2 regions of the Marinococcus tarijensis genome follow, and region 1 is predicted to be linked to the other one. Evidence: riboswitches for the same ligand, from Rfam matches in the RefSeq annotation. Region 1 holds a riboswitch; the other holds the start of a gene.

Region 1 (8,033 bases):
GAATGCCCGATGTGTAAAGGGAAAATGGTGCCCGGCACTAAACAGATCATTAAAAAGTAATGCCTGCAGCTGCCTCAGCAGAATAGTTGAATAATCAGGCGGCGCAGGCTACGATGAACTGAGATATAAAAATGTTTCTAAGGGGGAGTCAGCATTGGCAGACGAATCAGTAACATTATATGCATGGATTAACGGAAAACAAGTGGACGCGGACGAATATATGGAACGGGAAAACCCGGCTGACCCGAAAAAAATCGTGGCCTATGTGCCGAAAACGACGACTGGGCAGGCAGCTCAAGCCATTGAAGCGGCCCATGCTGCTTTTCCTGCATGGAAGGAAGTACCGGTGGAAGAGCGGATCGAGCGGATGGAACGCGCCATCCAAACAATGAAGGACCGCACGCCGGAGCTTGCTGAAACACTGGCGGAGGAACACGGCAAGCCGGTTTACGACGCAGAAGGCGAAATGGCGGTTTCGATCATGTGGATGGAGTACGCCTGCCAGACGGTAAAAGAAACGATCGCCGACCAGGTGGACGAAGGCGAGGGCGGCAAAACAATCATCCGTCAGGAGCCGATAGGCGTAGTGTCTGCCATCAGCCCGTGGAACTATCCGATTGCGCTTTCTACAATCAAGATTGCTCCGGCGATTTTGACCGGAAATACCGTCGTCTCAAAGCCGAGCCCGTTTGCTCCACATGCCGTCAGTCTGGTGGTTGAAATGATTGCCAAAGAATTCCCGGACGGAGTGCTGAATCTCGTCCACGGCGAAGCTGAGGTCGGCGTAGAGCTTACCTCCAATGCACATGTGGATAAAATTGCTTTCACCGGTGGTACGGAAACTGCGAAGAAAATTATGAAATCGGCCGCGGATACAATCAAGGATATGACGCTTGAGCTTGGCGGCAACGATGCTGCCGTAGTGCTGCCGGACTTTGACGTAAACGATGAGCGCGCAATGCGCCGCATGGTTATCTCCAACTTCCTGACCGCCGGCCAGATATGTATGATCGCCAAACGAATCTATGTACCTCGCACCCTGTACAATGAGTTTGTGGAAAAGTATCAGGAAGCAGCCAATAAATGGGTGAAAATTGGCAGTCCATTTGATGAACAGGTCACAACCGGACCGCTCAATAACAAGCAGCAGCTGGATTTTGTGAAAAGCCTTGTGGATAATGCGGCTGAAAAAGGCGCGGACGTTATCCCGCTCGGCCACATTGTGGATAAGGAGCTGTTTGAACAGGGGTACTTCCTGCAGCCGACCCTGGTGCTCGGCGCGGACCAGCAGGACGACATTGTGAAGGAGGAACAGTTCGGACCGACAGTGCCGATCGTCCCTTATGAGACGGTGGATGAAGCAGTGAAAATGGCGAACGACAGCATTTACGGCCTTACAAGCTCGGTATGGGGAGAAGAGGACCATGCCATCGAAGTTGCAGCCCGTATTGAAGCAGGCACTACGATGGTCAATACCGCTGCTGTGCAGGGACTCGACGTCCGTTACCCGTTTGGCGGAGTCAAGCAGTCCGGCATCGGCCGCGAATACGGAAAAGAAGGCCTTCTCGGCTACGTAACCCCTCACGTCATCAATGTACCGAAAATGCGGGATCTGCCGTATATTCCTGAATAATGAGATCAAGCAGCTGTCCTGGAGGCTTCCAGGGCAGTTTTTTATGCTAAAGTTTGAGTAAAGCAAAGATTTTTGAAAGGGAGTGATCCGATGCGAACCATACAGATCGTGCCGTGGCAAAGGGAGTGGCAGGACTATTATTACCATGAGCAAAAGCTTCTGGAGCTTGAAGCCGGCAGTCCGGGAGATCATATTTATCATATAGGAAGCACTAGTGTTCCGGGTCTTGCGGCAAAGCCAATTATCGATATTCTTATTGAAACGCACGAGCTTTCTATGTGGTCCGAGGACCGTCTGGAAGGACTAGGATATACGGGAAAAGGAGAGCACGGTATTGAAGGAAGGGCTTTTTATTATAAAGGCGAATATATCCGCCGCTTTCACGTGCACGTGTTTGAAAAAGAAAGTGAAGGCAGCGGGCGGCATCTTGCCCTCCGTGATTATTTACGCTCTTTTCCGGCAAAGGCGAAGGAATATGAAATCATTAAAAAGCAGGCTGCAGGGAGGCACCCGCACAGCCCGTCTGGATATATGGACGAAAAGCATGCCGTCGTGCAGAGGCTTGAACAGGAGGCTCTCTCCTGGAATACAAACAGAAGGAAAAACTGACGGTTTTTAAACGACTGACAAAACCGTCCACAAACATATACACAATGGGGATGGTGTCCAGCTGGGGTAAGGGGAAGAGCATAAAAATAATCGAAGGCCTGCTTCGATTGAAGGTATTGATGACAGAGAATTTACTGAAATGAGACGCCGGCTTGTGGACAGTCTTTGAAGTGTTTTTTGAAATTATCCACAGCCGGCTGGGAAACGGGTTCGGATGAAAGAAGCTACTGATATAAAGCGGTGTGAATTTTTCTCATCAATCGTCCGGTACGGACCGGGTGCTCGGCAAAAGCAACATAGCCGTCCGGACGTATGAGCACAGCTGAAAACGTTGGCAGCTTCCATTTGACGGCGAGATCTCGCCGGTAATCAAACAGATGGTGGATATTTGGCTTCGAGGTCCGGAGTATGCCCTTGCGCTGAACAACGAGAATGAGAATGGATGGGCCATACTGCCGGCGCATTTCCTGGATGCTTTCATCGAGCTGATGGAGCTCCTGCTCGTCTTCGATATAAAACAGGCAGGAAAACTGCTGAATGTGCAGAAAATCCATCACGTCTGCGTGTTCTCCTTCCTCGGTAAGAACCCGTGCCGGCAATGCCCGGGATCCGGCCGGAATCATTTCTCCCCGGTGCTGGAATTTCGCAAACGACGCCCTGTTCTGATAGCTGATGTCAATATTGGCGAGGCGCTGGGTCAGCAGGTTCTGCAGCGAACTGCTTTTGCTCAGCACACTGACAGGGTTCGCCAGCAGGCGGGGAATCAGGGTATGGGAATGGGTCATCACCTGCATCGCCGTATTAGTCATTCGAATGGTCTTGCGTCCGACCGCGTACCGTTCTTCTTCATACGTATCGAGAAGGGCAGGATCCGAACGGCCGCGCAGCACCCACGCCAATTTCCAGCAGAGATTGACCGCGTCCTGCATGCCGAGGTTCATCCCCTGACCGCCAAACGGGCTGTGCAGATGGGCAGCATCCCCGGCGAGAAACAGCCTGTGGTCCCGGTAGGCATCAGCCTGATGGTGGGACGTGCCGAACTGGGAAAGCCAGGAGGCGCTTGGGAAATGTACCGGCTGCTGGGTAATACGCCGTACGCTTTTTTCAAGATCCTCCAGAGGGAGATCGTCCCGGTGCTCACGGTTCTGTTCGGCGTGATCGATGGTGATTACCCGGTACGTTTCATCACGGAAGGGAAAGAAAGCAGCTACGCCGCGCTCGGTAATGAATGAGGAAATATCGTTGGAAAGTGGAAGTCCTTCCACCGTAACGTCCCCCAGAAAATAAATGGTTTCATGCTTGCCGCCCGGAAATGAGACATTCATGTTCTCACGTACTGTACTGTGAGGACCGTCACAGCCAATCACGTAGGAAGCGCGGATTAATTCGTGTCCATTTTCGGTGGAGCATTCCACCTCGGCGTGGTCACTGTACTGGATAATTCGTTCGCAGTGAGTGTTCCAGTCGATAAACTGGCCAACTTCCCGAAGCTGCTTCTTTAAAATATGCTCTGTATCTGACTGCGGCAGCATAAGCATGAAGGGAAAAGGCGTATCGAGCGAAGCAAAGGAGGCTCTGGAAGCCCATTTGCCTTCAGGCTGAACAGTAGCATCAGTAATGGGAAAGCCTTCCTTTAGGAAGGAGCGGAGCGCACCGATCAGGCTGAGCATCTCAAGGGTGCGCGCCTGGATGCCGAACGCTTTGGAAAAGGGAGAAATAGAGCTTTTTCTGTCTAATATCCGGACGCGGATGCCGAGTGCTCTTAATGTATTGGCGGCAGTCAAGCCTACGGGGCCTGCCCCAACAATGCATACATCGGTATTCGTGGTTTTCATGAATTCATCACGCTCCCTTCGGTATACTTGTAGTATACCCTGCAGAGGACTGCCTCATGCACGTGCTTATTTGCAACCTTTTGCGAAATATGTTTGAATAATAAGAAATTAATGCTTTCTAGGGGAGCCTGATGGCTGAGAGAGGTTTAAGTGCCTTGACCCTTAGCACCTGATCCAGATAGTACTGGCGGAGGGAAGAAAGAAGGGACACACACCGGTTGTTTATGCCGCTTCTTCTCTAAAAGAAGCGGCTTTTTATATAGGTTAAAAACAAGGAGGGCTTATGGTAGAACCTAACTGGGGAAAATTGGTGGAAGAGCGCAGGCAGAAATTAACCGACCTGGCCAAAAACTTAATACAATTTAATACGATGGCACCCCCGGCCCGTAATACAGCGAATGCTCAACAATTTATAGCGGATTATCTGCAGCAGCGTAATTGGGAGATTGATAAATGGGAGGTTTTTAACGGAGACCCCAACGTAGTAGGCACAAAAACCGGAAAAGAGGGGGACCGGTATAACAGCTTAATCCTAAATGGACACATAGATGTAGCGGAAGCATCGCGTAAGGACTGGAGTTTTGATCCTTTCGATCCGGTGGTGAAGGACGGATGGCTCTATGGAAGAGGAGCAGCCGATATGAAGGGAGGGCTTGCAGGCTTACTTTTAGCTGTTGATATTTTACATGAGCTAAAAATTGATTTACCAGGCGACGTTATTGTGCAATCGGTAGTGGGTGAAGAAGTAGGTGAGGCCGGTACACTTCAATGCTGCCGAAGGGGATATACTGCTGATTATGCACTCGTAGCAGACACGAGTAATCTTAGTATTCAGGGTCAGGGAGGCGTTATTACAGGCTGGGTTACCGTGAAAAGTCAGCAAATACATCATGACGCTATGCGCCGAAATCTGATTCATGCTGGAGGCGGAAAATTCGGGGCAGGTGCTATTGAAAAAATGATGATACTTATCGAGGGCTTACAGAGTTTAGAAAGAGACTGGGCAGTACGGAAAAGTTATCCAGGATTTCAGCCTGGAACGAACACCATTAATCCGGCAGTCATTGAAGGAGGAAGGAATGCTGCATTTATAGCCGATGAATGCAGTCTTTGGATCACGGTGCATTTTTATCCGGATGAGACCCATGAAACAGTGGCTTCAGAAGTAGAAAATCATCTTCGTAAAGTGGCTGAAGCTGATCCGTGGCTTCGCGAGAACCCTCCAACATTTATTTGGGGAGGAGAATCAATGATAGAAGACAGAGGAGAAATATTTCCTTCCCTTGAGGTTCAGAGCAATCACCCGGGCAGTCTGCAGTTAATGGAATCCTTTAAAGCCATTACCTATGAAGCAGGAGAAATTAACACCTCTCCTACTGTCACAGACGGAGGATGGCTGGCGGATGCTGGAATCCCCTCCGCCATTTTTGGTCCGGGAACGCTTGAGGAAGCACACGCAGTCGATGAAAAAGTAGAAGTGGAACAGCTGGTTACGTTCACAAAAATAGTATTGTCTTTTATTTATAAGTGGTCACATACTCTGAAGGAATAGAAAGGATGAGGCTAATGTCATTCACTCACGATTTAAAGGAAAAGCTGCTGCCAGTGTGGGAGCAGAATCATACGCATCCATTTGTGGAAGAGCTTGGACGGGGAACCCTCGATAAGGAAAAATTTCGTTATTTCATGATTCAGGATTACCTTTATCTTGTGCAATATGCGAAGCTGTTTGCGATTGGCGCTGTTAAAGCCGAAGACGTGGAAACTATGGGGGCTTTTGCGAAGGTAATGGATGCCACCATGAATGAAGAAATGAGCCTGCACCGCCAGTATGCGAAAAAGCTTGGCATCACCGAACAGGAGCTCGAGCAGGCAGAACCGGCACCGACCACACTTGCGTACACAAGATATATGCTGCATGAAGGGCAGAACGGAGGCCTGGCTGAGCTGCTTGCGGCTGTGCTCCCGTGCATGTGGAGCTACGCAGAAATTGGAAGAAAGCTCAGTACGTGGCCGGGAGCGCTGGAGCATGAGCTGTACGGTGAATGGGTGCAGATGTACAGCGATGATGAATTTCAGCAGCTCGCAGACTGGGGCATCAGCATGCTCGACCGTCTGGCAGAAAACAAACCTGAAGCGGAAAAAAGAAAGATTGAAGATATATTTTTAACGACGACCCGGTTTGAGTATTTGTTCTGGGAAATGGCGTACCGGCAGGAAGGCTGGCCGCAGACATAAAAAAGCCCCCGGTCCGCCGGGGGCTTTGCTTATATTTGAGGGGAAAGCGTAAATACGCCAAACCATTCATTTTCGTCCGTCCACCAGTCATTGGTTTCCCAGGAGGATTGGTGGGCCAGATTCATGAATTCCTCCGGAGTGAACTTCCGGCTGTTTTCTGTATGGATCGTCTCGCCGGCACGCATCGTAAACGTTTCGCCGCCGATCGAGAACAGGGAAGGCTTTTCGGCGCGCAGATGCATCTCGATCCGCCCGAGCCGTTCATTGTAAAAAGCTTCATGCTCAAAATGGCCGGTGTTGATACCAGCATCAAGCTCCCGGTTCAGGCGGTGGAGCAGATTCTTATTAAAGGAAGCGGTAATGCCTGCTTCGTCGTTATAGGCACGGTGCAGCACGACCGGATCCTTCTTCAAATCGACGCCTACCACCAGGCTGTCCTCCGGATTCATGTGAGAAGCGAGCTTCTGTAAAAATTTCGAAGCCTCCTTCGGATCCAGGTTTCCAATCGTGGAGCCGAGAAAAAAGACAGCGGAGGGCTGGTCTTTGCTGCTGTTTAAAAAAGACATCGTTTTTGTATAGTCCGCACATACGCCCGACACCTGCATATCCGGCACGGCTTCCTTTACATGGGCGGCGGTATCGTGCAGGGCACTAATCGAAATATCGACGGGGGTATAGCTCACTGCCTCCGATAGGAAGGGAAGCAGGCAGCGGATTTTATCAAAGCTTCCGCTTCCCAGCTCAATAAGGGAGGAAGCTCCAATACTTTCAGCAATTTCTTCCCCGTAGTCAGATAAAACAGAGGCCTCGGTCCGACTCACGTAATATTCCGGCAGCCGGGTAATTTCATTAAACAGCATGCTTCCCTGCTCATCGTAGAAATGCTTTGGGGGGATACTCTTAGGGTCGGCAGCCAGTCCGGTGCGAACGTCTTCAGCCAGAGAGGAGAGCGAAGGCTTTAAATCCAATACAGTATAGTCAGCCATAGCTATTTCTGCACCCCGTCCTTGGCAAGCCGCAGCCCACTGAACTGCCACCGTTTTTCCGGAGGGAAAAAGTTACGGTAGGTGGAGCGGATGTGCGACTGCGGAGTCGCGCATGATCCGCCGCGCAGCACCATCTGGTTACTCATAAATTTGGCATTGTATTCTCCCATGGCACCCTCCGGCGGACGGTTGCCCGGATACGGGGAATAAGGGCTGCGTGTCCATTCCCATACGTCCCCGTATGCATTGGGAGACGACTGAAGGGGTCTTGGGTGGTAGCTTTCAGACTCAAGAAACGTGCCGTCTGCTCCGGAGGCGCGGAAAGCATATTCCCATTCCTGTTCGGTAGGGAGACGGGCTCCGGCCCAGCGGGCATAGGCATCTGCTTCGTAATAGCTTATATGGGCAATTGGTTCATGAAGGCGCACCTCTTTCAGGCCGTTCATCGTAAAGTAAAACCATATCCCTCCCTGCTTCTGCCAGTAAAGTGGTGCCTTCCAGTCCTGCTCCTGGACAATGCCCCAGCCTTCGGAAAGCCACAGCTCAGGGTCTTCGTAGCCGCCGTCTTCAATAAAACGAATATATTCTTCATTGGTCACAGGCCTTGAGGCGATAGAGAAGGCGTGCAGATAAAATTTATGCTCCGGGCGTTCATTATCGAAGGAAAAATGCAGATTGTCAGTGCCGATAGTCGTCAGCTCGTCTTCATAGGCGTGCCATTCCAGCTCAGGT
Region 2 (8,033 bases), on a different contig from region 1:
TGTTTTTAACGCTCTTCTTTATTGAATTAATTTTGGCGGATTCGCCGAACGTCTGGCTGTTATCCGGCGCTTTTTTCTGGCAGATGGGCGCTGGTCTTGCGATGGGCGCCCTGTTTGGCTGGGCAGCCTCGTGGACCATCAACCGTATCAACCTGGACTCAAGTGGTTTGTATCCTCTATTTGCGATCGCTTTTGCACTGTTAACCTACAGTGTGACCTCGAGCATGAGCGCAAGCGGGTTTTTGGCAGTATATGTAGCAGCCCTATTAATAGGAAACTCTGATTTGATCTACCGTCAGCCGATTTACCGGTTTAACGAAGGAATGGCGTGGATGTCTCAGATAAGCATGTTTATCATCCTGGGTCTCCTTGCGTTTCCAAGAGATATATTGACATGGTCAAACATCACGATGGGGCTCATTTTATCAGCGGTGTTAATGTTTTTGGCCCGTCCGCTGGCTACGTTTTTGTCGACTTCCTTTTTCGGCTACAAGCCGAAGCAGAATATATTTCTATCCTGGGCGGGACTGCGCGGGGCGGTGCCGATCATTTTGGCTACATACCCGATCGTAGCCGGTGTGGAGTCGGGCAGCCAGATTTTTAACGTTGTCTTCTTTATTGTGCTGACATCTGCGCTGATCCAGGGAGCGACTATCGCTCCATTAGCAAAGTGGCTTCACCTGTCCGGTCCGCTCCGGGAAGCGCCGACTCATTCCCTGGAGCTGGTGTCACTTGGAAAAGCGAACGCAGAAATTATGGAATTTCAAACGAATGAAGCGACACCGATTGTCGGCCAGACGCTTCAAAGCATTGAATTTCCAGCCTCTGCGCTGATCAGCGCGATTGTAAGAGACGATGAACTGGTTACTCCAGTTGGTGAGACGGTAATCAATGCAGGTGATTATTTGTATATTCTTGTATCGCGTAAAGAGAAGCGTATTTTAAAGCAGATGCTCCGACACGATTACTAGCGGAAAGGGCCGGTATTAAGGTGCATTAAATTTAAGGAAAGAAGGAAGGGCTCCGCATGAGTGTGCTGATCAATGTATTGATCCCAATCATTTTAATATTTGCGATTGGCTATTTGCTGCAGAAAAGACAGGCAGTGGATATTCGGCCGGTGTCGGCTGTCGCTCTTTATGTATTGACGCCCGCGCTTGTTTTCCGGACTTTCTATGAAAGAGAGCTGAACAGCGATATGCTGTCGATGGCTCTGTTTTCTGTGATATTTTTGGCGGTCATGACCGGGCTGATCAAATTAGTGTCTTTTTTGCGTCAATGGCCAAAAGCCAATGAAACCGGCATGATGCTGTCCACTGTGTTTATGAATGCGGGCAATTACGGTGCTCCCTTAATCGCTTTTGCGTTTGGCGATACAGCCTTTGCCTACTCTATCGTTTTTATGGTTATCCAGACGATGCTGATGAATACTGTAGGCGTCTATATCGCAAACAGCGCGAATATGGATGCAGCCGACGCGTTTCGCACGGTGCTGCGGATGCCGGTATTTTATGCACTGCTTGCGGGCATCCTCTTCCAGCTGACAGGAATACCGATCGGTGCGACCTATTATGAAGCTCTTGATATGCTCGCGAGCGCAGCGATTCCGGTAGTTATGATTATACTGGGCATGCAGCTTGCACGCATATCCGTAAAACGCATGGATTGGAAGCTTGTAAGTGCAGGCACGTTTTTGCGGCTTATATTTGCCCCGGCTCTTGCTTATGTGATTACTCTGCTGCTGCAGACGAGCGATACGCTGACGACCGTGCTGGTTGTTTCAACAGCGATGCCGAGTGCAGCAACGATGGCAATGATTTCCGTCCAGTTTGATTCCAACCCTCAGCTTGTTTCGAGTATTACACTGGTGACAACTCTTTTAAGCGTCCCCTCCCTCTGGGTGGTGCTGTCGATTTTCCAGGCATAAAACTCGGGGTGAATTGACGGAAGAGGTGTACCGCGTTATGATATAAGTAATATCAAACCACTAGGGGTGCCTGTTGGCTGAGACAGCGTAAAGCTGATCCCTTTGAACCTGATCTGGATTATACCAGCGGAGGGAAGTGGGGAAGAGATGCTGATACGACTATCTCCCCCGCTTTCTAACGAAAGCGGGGTTTTTTGTGGGAAAATATTATATTTGCTGGGGGTGCCTGCTGAGGCTGAGACCGGAGAACTATCCGGAACCCTTTGAACCTGATCTGGAGATCCAGCGGAGGGAAGCAGCCATGTTGAACCTTTTAACGGGCAGCCTCCTTCCTTCTGGAAGGAGGTTTTTTTATGGATAATAAACCGAAGCCTTGCATCCACGCCGTATCGCCGCCGGATATACCGTTGACAGCTTGGTGGGAAAAAACGAGAGAGCTGAGTGGGGTCGTTGACTACGTGCATGTACGGGCGCCCGAATGGACAAGGCGTGAAAAAGAAACGGCCATTGGATGGGTGTTAAAGGAAGGAACTGCCCCGAAGCAGCTGATCATAAATGATGAACCCGAACTTGCTGCTGCATACGGCCTGGCCGGTGCCCACCTGCCGGAGCGTCGTACGATTTATCCGGTCTCCACAGGCTGGGGTCAGTCCGTCCACTCGGTGGAAGCGGCGGAAAACAGTGAACAGCAGGGAGCATCATGGCTGTATTTTGGGCATGTGTTTGCCTCCGGCAGTAAACCGGGGAAATCACCGCGAGGGCTCCGGGCGCTGGAGGCTGTGGCGAAAAGCGTACGGATCCCGGTAATTGCCATAGGAGGAATTGACGCTGACAAAGCAGTGGAGTGTATAAACTGTGGAGCGTCCGGGGTCGCAGCCATTGCATATTTTTATGAGGCTGCCCAGCCCGGAAAAGCAGCCGGAAAGCTCAGAGCCCGGTTAAGGAGTGATAACAATGAAGACTGATACAGAGGTTCTTATTGTAGGCGCAGGTGTGCAGGGATGCTCGCTTGCGTATCAGTTAAGCAAACGCGGGCGCCGCGTAATGGTAATCGAGAAAGACTCCATTGCTGCCGGAGCATCAAAAGCGGCTGCCGGCATGCTCGGAGCACAGTCCGAGTGGGAGGGGTCTGCCCTTTTTCAGGAATTCGCCCTGGAAAGCCGGGAGCTGTTTGAAGGGATGGTCCCCGAAGTGGAAGCGCTCAGTGGAATGGATGTTTCCTACGTGAACAACGGAATGCTGAAGCCTGTATGGGATAAGGCGGGAGAAGATAAATACCGGCGGGCTGCAGGGCGAGGCTACGGCGCGGAGTGGCTTTCGGCACATGAAGCCCTGCGCAGGGAACCGGCGCTTTCCAAAAACATCCGGGGCGCCTGGTCCATCCCGAAGGACGGACAGCTCCGGGCCTATGAGTGGACAATAGCCCTTGCTGAAGCAGCAAGGGCCTGCGGGACAATTATACGGGAAAACACTTCTGTGGACCGTTTTTTAGAAGCTGACGGCCGGATTTGTGGCGTGAAAACAAAGGAAGGAATGATTGAAGCAAAAGAAGTGGTTTTTACCGGGGGGAGCGCCGGAGTGGAGCTGTTGGATGAAAAGGATTTTACGCTCTATCCGGTAAAAGGGGAGTGCTTGTCCGTACGGATGCCCCATGAGAATTTGAGACACACTCTGCACACGCCGGAGGTATACATTGTTCCGAAAAGGGACGGGGAAATCTTTATCGGCGCCACAGAAAAGCCCGGGGACTCGAGTACAGGAGTCAGTGTAGCCTCGATGCAGGAGCTGATGAAAGCAGCTGTTCATTTAGTACCGGGTCTGAAGCATGCAAGCATTGAAAGATTTTGGAGCGGCATCCGGCCGCAGACAGGAGACGGACTGCCGTATATGGGACAGACCAGCCGGGGGCTGTGGGTGATGACCGGGCACTACAGAAACGGTATTCTGCTTTCAGCACTGAGCGGACAATGGATGGCTGCCCGGATCGAAGGAGAAAGCGTCCGCGAAGACTGGAAGCACCTGTTTGCCGTAGATCCTCAAATACGAAAGGGAGGAGTTATTCATGCAGATCACGCTTAATGGTCAATTACAGAATATTGAGAACAGCACAACTGTAGCCGATTTACTGGAAGAGCTTCAGATCGCCCACAAAAAAACAGTGGTGGAGCGCAACGGCACTATTGTAATTGAAGAATTTCACCAGCAGGAAGGTTTAATGGACGGAGATAAAATCGAAATCATTCATTTTGTAGGAGGCGGATGAACAAATGCTTAATATTGGTAATATGACGTTTGAATCGAATTTATTTCTCGGCACCGGAAAATATAAGGACGCTAAGACCCAGCTGCAGGCTGTAGAAGCATCGGAAACAGAGGTACTGACCTTTGCCGTGCGTAGAATGAACCTCTTTGACAGCAGCCAGCCTGATCCATTTGAACAGATGGACGTCTCAAAGTACCGGATGCTGCCAAATACAGCAGGGGCCAAAACAGCTGAAGAAGCTGTGCGCACCGCGAAGCTGGCAGAGGCGGCCAACATGTGTGACATGATTAAAGTAGAAGTGATCGGCTGCGATAAAACGCTTCTGCCCGATCCGGTGGAAACGCTCCGGGCCTCAGAACAGCTGCTGAACGAAGGGTTTACTGTCCTCGCATATACGTCCGATGATGTTGTGCTCGCCAGGAAGCTTCAGGAGCTTGGGGTTCATGCAGTGATGCCTGGAGCCTCTCCTATAGGCACGGGGCTTGGAATCATTAACCCATACAACCTGTCCCACATTATTGAACAGGCGGAAGTTCCGGTGATTGTAGATGCAGGCATTGGAAGCCCGAAGGATGCTGCTTACGCCATGGAGCTCGGCGCTGATGGTGTCCTGCTGAATACGGCTGTTTCAGGAGCAGATGATCCTGTGAAAATGGCAGAAGCGATGAAACTGGCAGTGAGGGCCGGGGCGCTTGGCGCAGAAGCTGGGCGCATAGATAAAAAATTCTACGCCCAGGCAAGCAGCCCTTTAGGAGGCCTCAGTATTTGAGTACGGAAGAACGTTTTTCCCGTCAGCGGTTATTTCACGGAATCGGCCAGAGGGGACAGCAAAGGCTGCAGGAGGCTCACGTCATAGTGGTAGGTGCCGGCGCGCTTGGGAGTTTAACAGCCGAAACTCTCGTACGCGCGGGGCTCGGAAAATTAACGCTGATCGACCGTGACTATGTGGAAGAAAGTAATCTTCAGCGCCAGCAGCTTTACACGGAAGCAGACGCAGAGGCCTGTACGCCAAAAGCAGAAGCGGCGAAAAAACGGCTGCTCGATATTCGGAGTGATGCTTCTATTGAAATCATTGTGGGGGAAGCAGATCCGGCTGTGCTTGAAAATTGTCTGCCTGCAGACCTTATTATCGACGGACTCGATAATATGGAGACGAGGCTGATGATTAATGATACAGCGCTGAAGCACCGGATTCCGTGGATTTACGGAGCCTGTGTAGGCGCCTATGGACTGAGCTATACCGTGAGGCCGGGACAGGGACCGTGCCTGCGCTGCCTGATGAAGGGCATTCCGATGGAAGGGGAAACGTGTGACACGGTCGGAATTATTGCCCCGGCTGTTCAATTCGTAAGCGCCACTCAGGTGACCGAAGCGATGAAGATGCTTACCCATTCCTTTGACCAGCTCCGCGGGACGCTGTGGTCATTTGATGTATGGTCGAACGAAAGCTCTTCCATTCATGTGGACTCGCTGCAGGATGAGCATTGTCCCTCCTGCGGGGAGTCACCAGCATATCCGGCGCTCGCATGGAGCGGGAGAAGCAAGGCTGAAACGCTGTGCGGCAGAGACGCAGTGCAGGTGAAGCCTCTTCCGGACATGCATGTATCGCTCGAACGGACGGCGGACGTTCATAAGCAGCACATTTCCAAAGCGAACCAGCATCTGCTGGTGTTAAATATTGAAAATAAGCGGCTGGTGCTTTTTAAAGACGGAAGAGCCATCGTTCACGGGGTTTCCGGAGAGGTGGAGGCAAGGTCGTTATACCAGAGATATATTGGAGGATAAATATTCCTTGTTTCATTTTACGGGCGGAGTGGTAATATTCCTTGCAAGGAGGGGGAACTATTGCCTACCGCTCGTATTTTTGTTTCCGTAGAAGAAGCACAGCAGGCTGTAGATAAATTAAAGATGCAGGGAATCCAAAGGGAACACATTTATGCTTTGGCTCTGGACTCGGAAAAAGCGACTGCGAAAGAATTAAAAGTAAGTGATACAGAAGCAGACGTTACAAGCCCGGTGGAGTTCGTGAAGCAGTTTTTCCGTAACGGTGCGTCCGATATTTATGAACGATTAAAAAAGCTTGGATACGGGGATAAAGAAGCCCGGGATTTGAGCGAAAAGCTTGATGAACATAATATACTAATTGCCGTGGATGAAGATCCGGAAAAATTCTCTTTTGACAAGTGAATCTTTTCCGGATTTTGTTCAGCTTTGGGGGCGCGCCGCTGAAGGATTTTTCCGCTTTTCATTGTCCAGCGCCGGAAGCCAACGGCGGCGTGGCCCTTCAGATCTTTGGTAAAGAGAAAAAACCCCTTTATCCAGAGCTCTTCCAGGGTCCGCGCCGCTAAACAGGCTTCCTCCGCCTTTCTATGTCCAGCTACGGGTGTTACCAGCTTAATCCATTCGTGATTTCAGATCGTTTGCGACTTCGTCTCAAGCCGACTGAAATCGACGAGCCGTTTAAGCTGGTGCCCAAACACCCTCCGCTTTTCGATAAAATTTTATGTAATTTTTATGAATTATGGCTGTGATAGCTGCAATGATTAGTTAGTATGATAGAATAACGGTGGTATATAGACAAATAGTTGCGTTAATATAAGGAGAGTGGTATTGTTTCGATGGGAATTCTACTCGGACGTACGTATACGACGGCAACTTGCACTCTACGAGGTAGAAATTACCTTATAGATACCCATAGAATTATGTTTGTTTGAATTATCAGATTGTATTAAATGATGTGGAGGTAACTGACGTGAAAATTATTGTTGCAGGTGGAGATGGATTTTGTGGTTGGCCGACCGCGCTTTACTTATCAAAGCAGGGTCATGACGTATCAATTATCGACAGTATGGTACGCAGGAAAATTGATGAAGAGCTTCATTCCAATTCGATCACCCCGATTGCAAGCCTTGAGGACAGGGTGGCGAAATGGAAAGAGCTGACGGGAAAAGAAATACGTACATACGAAGGTGATCTTCAGCATTACGATTTCCTGCAGCAGGTGATGGAGCAGGAAAAGCCGGAAGCATTCGTTCACTTTGCTGAACAGCGTTCTGCGCCTTACTCGATGATAGACCGCGAGCACGCAGTCTACACGCAGGTGAATAACGTAGTAGGGAATTTGAACGTGCTTTACGCTATTAAAGAAATGGCGCCGGAGTGCCACCTGATTAAGCTTGGTACGATGGGAGAATACGGCACGCCGAATATTCCGATTGAAGAAGGATACCTGGAAGTGGAGCACAAGGGCCGCAAAGACCGCCTTCCGTTTCCAAAACAGCCGGGCTCGTTCTATCATTTATCAAAAGTACATGACAGCCATAACATTATGTTTGCCTGCAAGGTATGGGGCATCCGGGCTACAGATTTAAACCAGGGCATCGTTTACGGCCTGGATACGAATGAAACCAACATGGACCCGGTGCTTACCAACCGCCTGGACTACGACGGGGTTTTTGGAACAGCGCTGAACCGTTTTATCATTCAATCCGCCATCGGACGGAACCTGACAGTTTACGGAAAAGGCGGCCAGACCCGCGGCTTCCTGAACCTTGAAGATACAGTGCGCTGTGTGGAAATTGCAGCAGAAAAGCCGGCTGAGCCTGGAGAGTTCCGTGTATTCAACCAGTTCACTGAAGACTTTTCTGTACTCGAACTCGCTGAACGGGTGAAAAAGGTAGCTGAAGAAGAAGGCTACCACGTAGATGTGGATCATCTGGAAAACCCGCGGGTGGAGCTTGAAGAGCATTTCCTTGAAGCGGTTAATACCAACCTTTTAGACTTGGGGCTGGAACCGCACTTTTTAACAGACGACGTTATCCGCCACATCCTAAAAGCGGTAAT

The links. A riboswitch is a leader RNA that binds a small molecule or an ion and turns the genes downstream of it on or off. The one in region 1 is predicted to bind thiamine pyrophosphate.
Region 2: another riboswitch for thiamine pyrophosphate. It lies ahead of ACTTK7_RS08310 (thiamine phosphate synthase); the one in region 1 lies ahead of ACTTK7_RS04490 (acetylornithine deacetylase).

Annotation. Positions count from the first base shown of each region.
Region 1 is NZ_JBQOJA010000005.1:123,031-131,063, forward strand. It holds gene ACTTK7_RS04470 (ATP-dependent helicase) at 1-60, shown strand, start outside; gene ACTTK7_RS04475 (aldehyde dehydrogenase family protein) at 155-1,633, shown strand; gene ACTTK7_RS04480 (GrpB family protein) at 1,724-2,242, shown strand; gene ACTTK7_RS04485 (FAD-dependent monooxygenase) at 2,467-4,077, opposite strand; TPP riboswitch at 4,188-4,290, shown strand; gene ACTTK7_RS04490 (acetylornithine deacetylase) at 4,361-5,629, shown strand; gene tenA (thiaminase II) at 5,644-6,315, shown strand; gene egtD (L-histidine N(alpha)-methyltransferase) at 6,345-7,301, opposite strand; gene egtB (ergothioneine biosynthesis protein EgtB) at 7,304-8,033, opposite strand, start outside.
Region 2 is NZ_JBQOJA010000011.1:66,806-74,838, reverse strand. It holds gene ACTTK7_RS08320 (potassium/proton antiporter) at 1-971, shown strand, start outside; gene ACTTK7_RS08315 (AEC family transporter) at 1,028-1,927, shown strand; TPP riboswitch at 1,980-2,079, shown strand; TPP riboswitch at 2,136-2,238, shown strand; gene ACTTK7_RS08310 (thiamine phosphate synthase) at 2,281-2,892, shown strand; gene thiO (glycine oxidase ThiO) at 2,882-4,006, shown strand; gene thiS (sulfur carrier protein ThiS) at 3,990-4,190, shown strand; gene ACTTK7_RS08295 (thiazole synthase) at 4,195-4,959, shown strand; gene ACTTK7_RS08290 (ThiF family adenylyltransferase) at 4,956-5,975, shown strand; gene ACTTK7_RS08285 (general stress protein) at 6,036-6,377, shown strand; gene ACTTK7_RS08280 (NAD-dependent epimerase/dehydratase family protein) at 6,943-8,033, shown strand, end outside.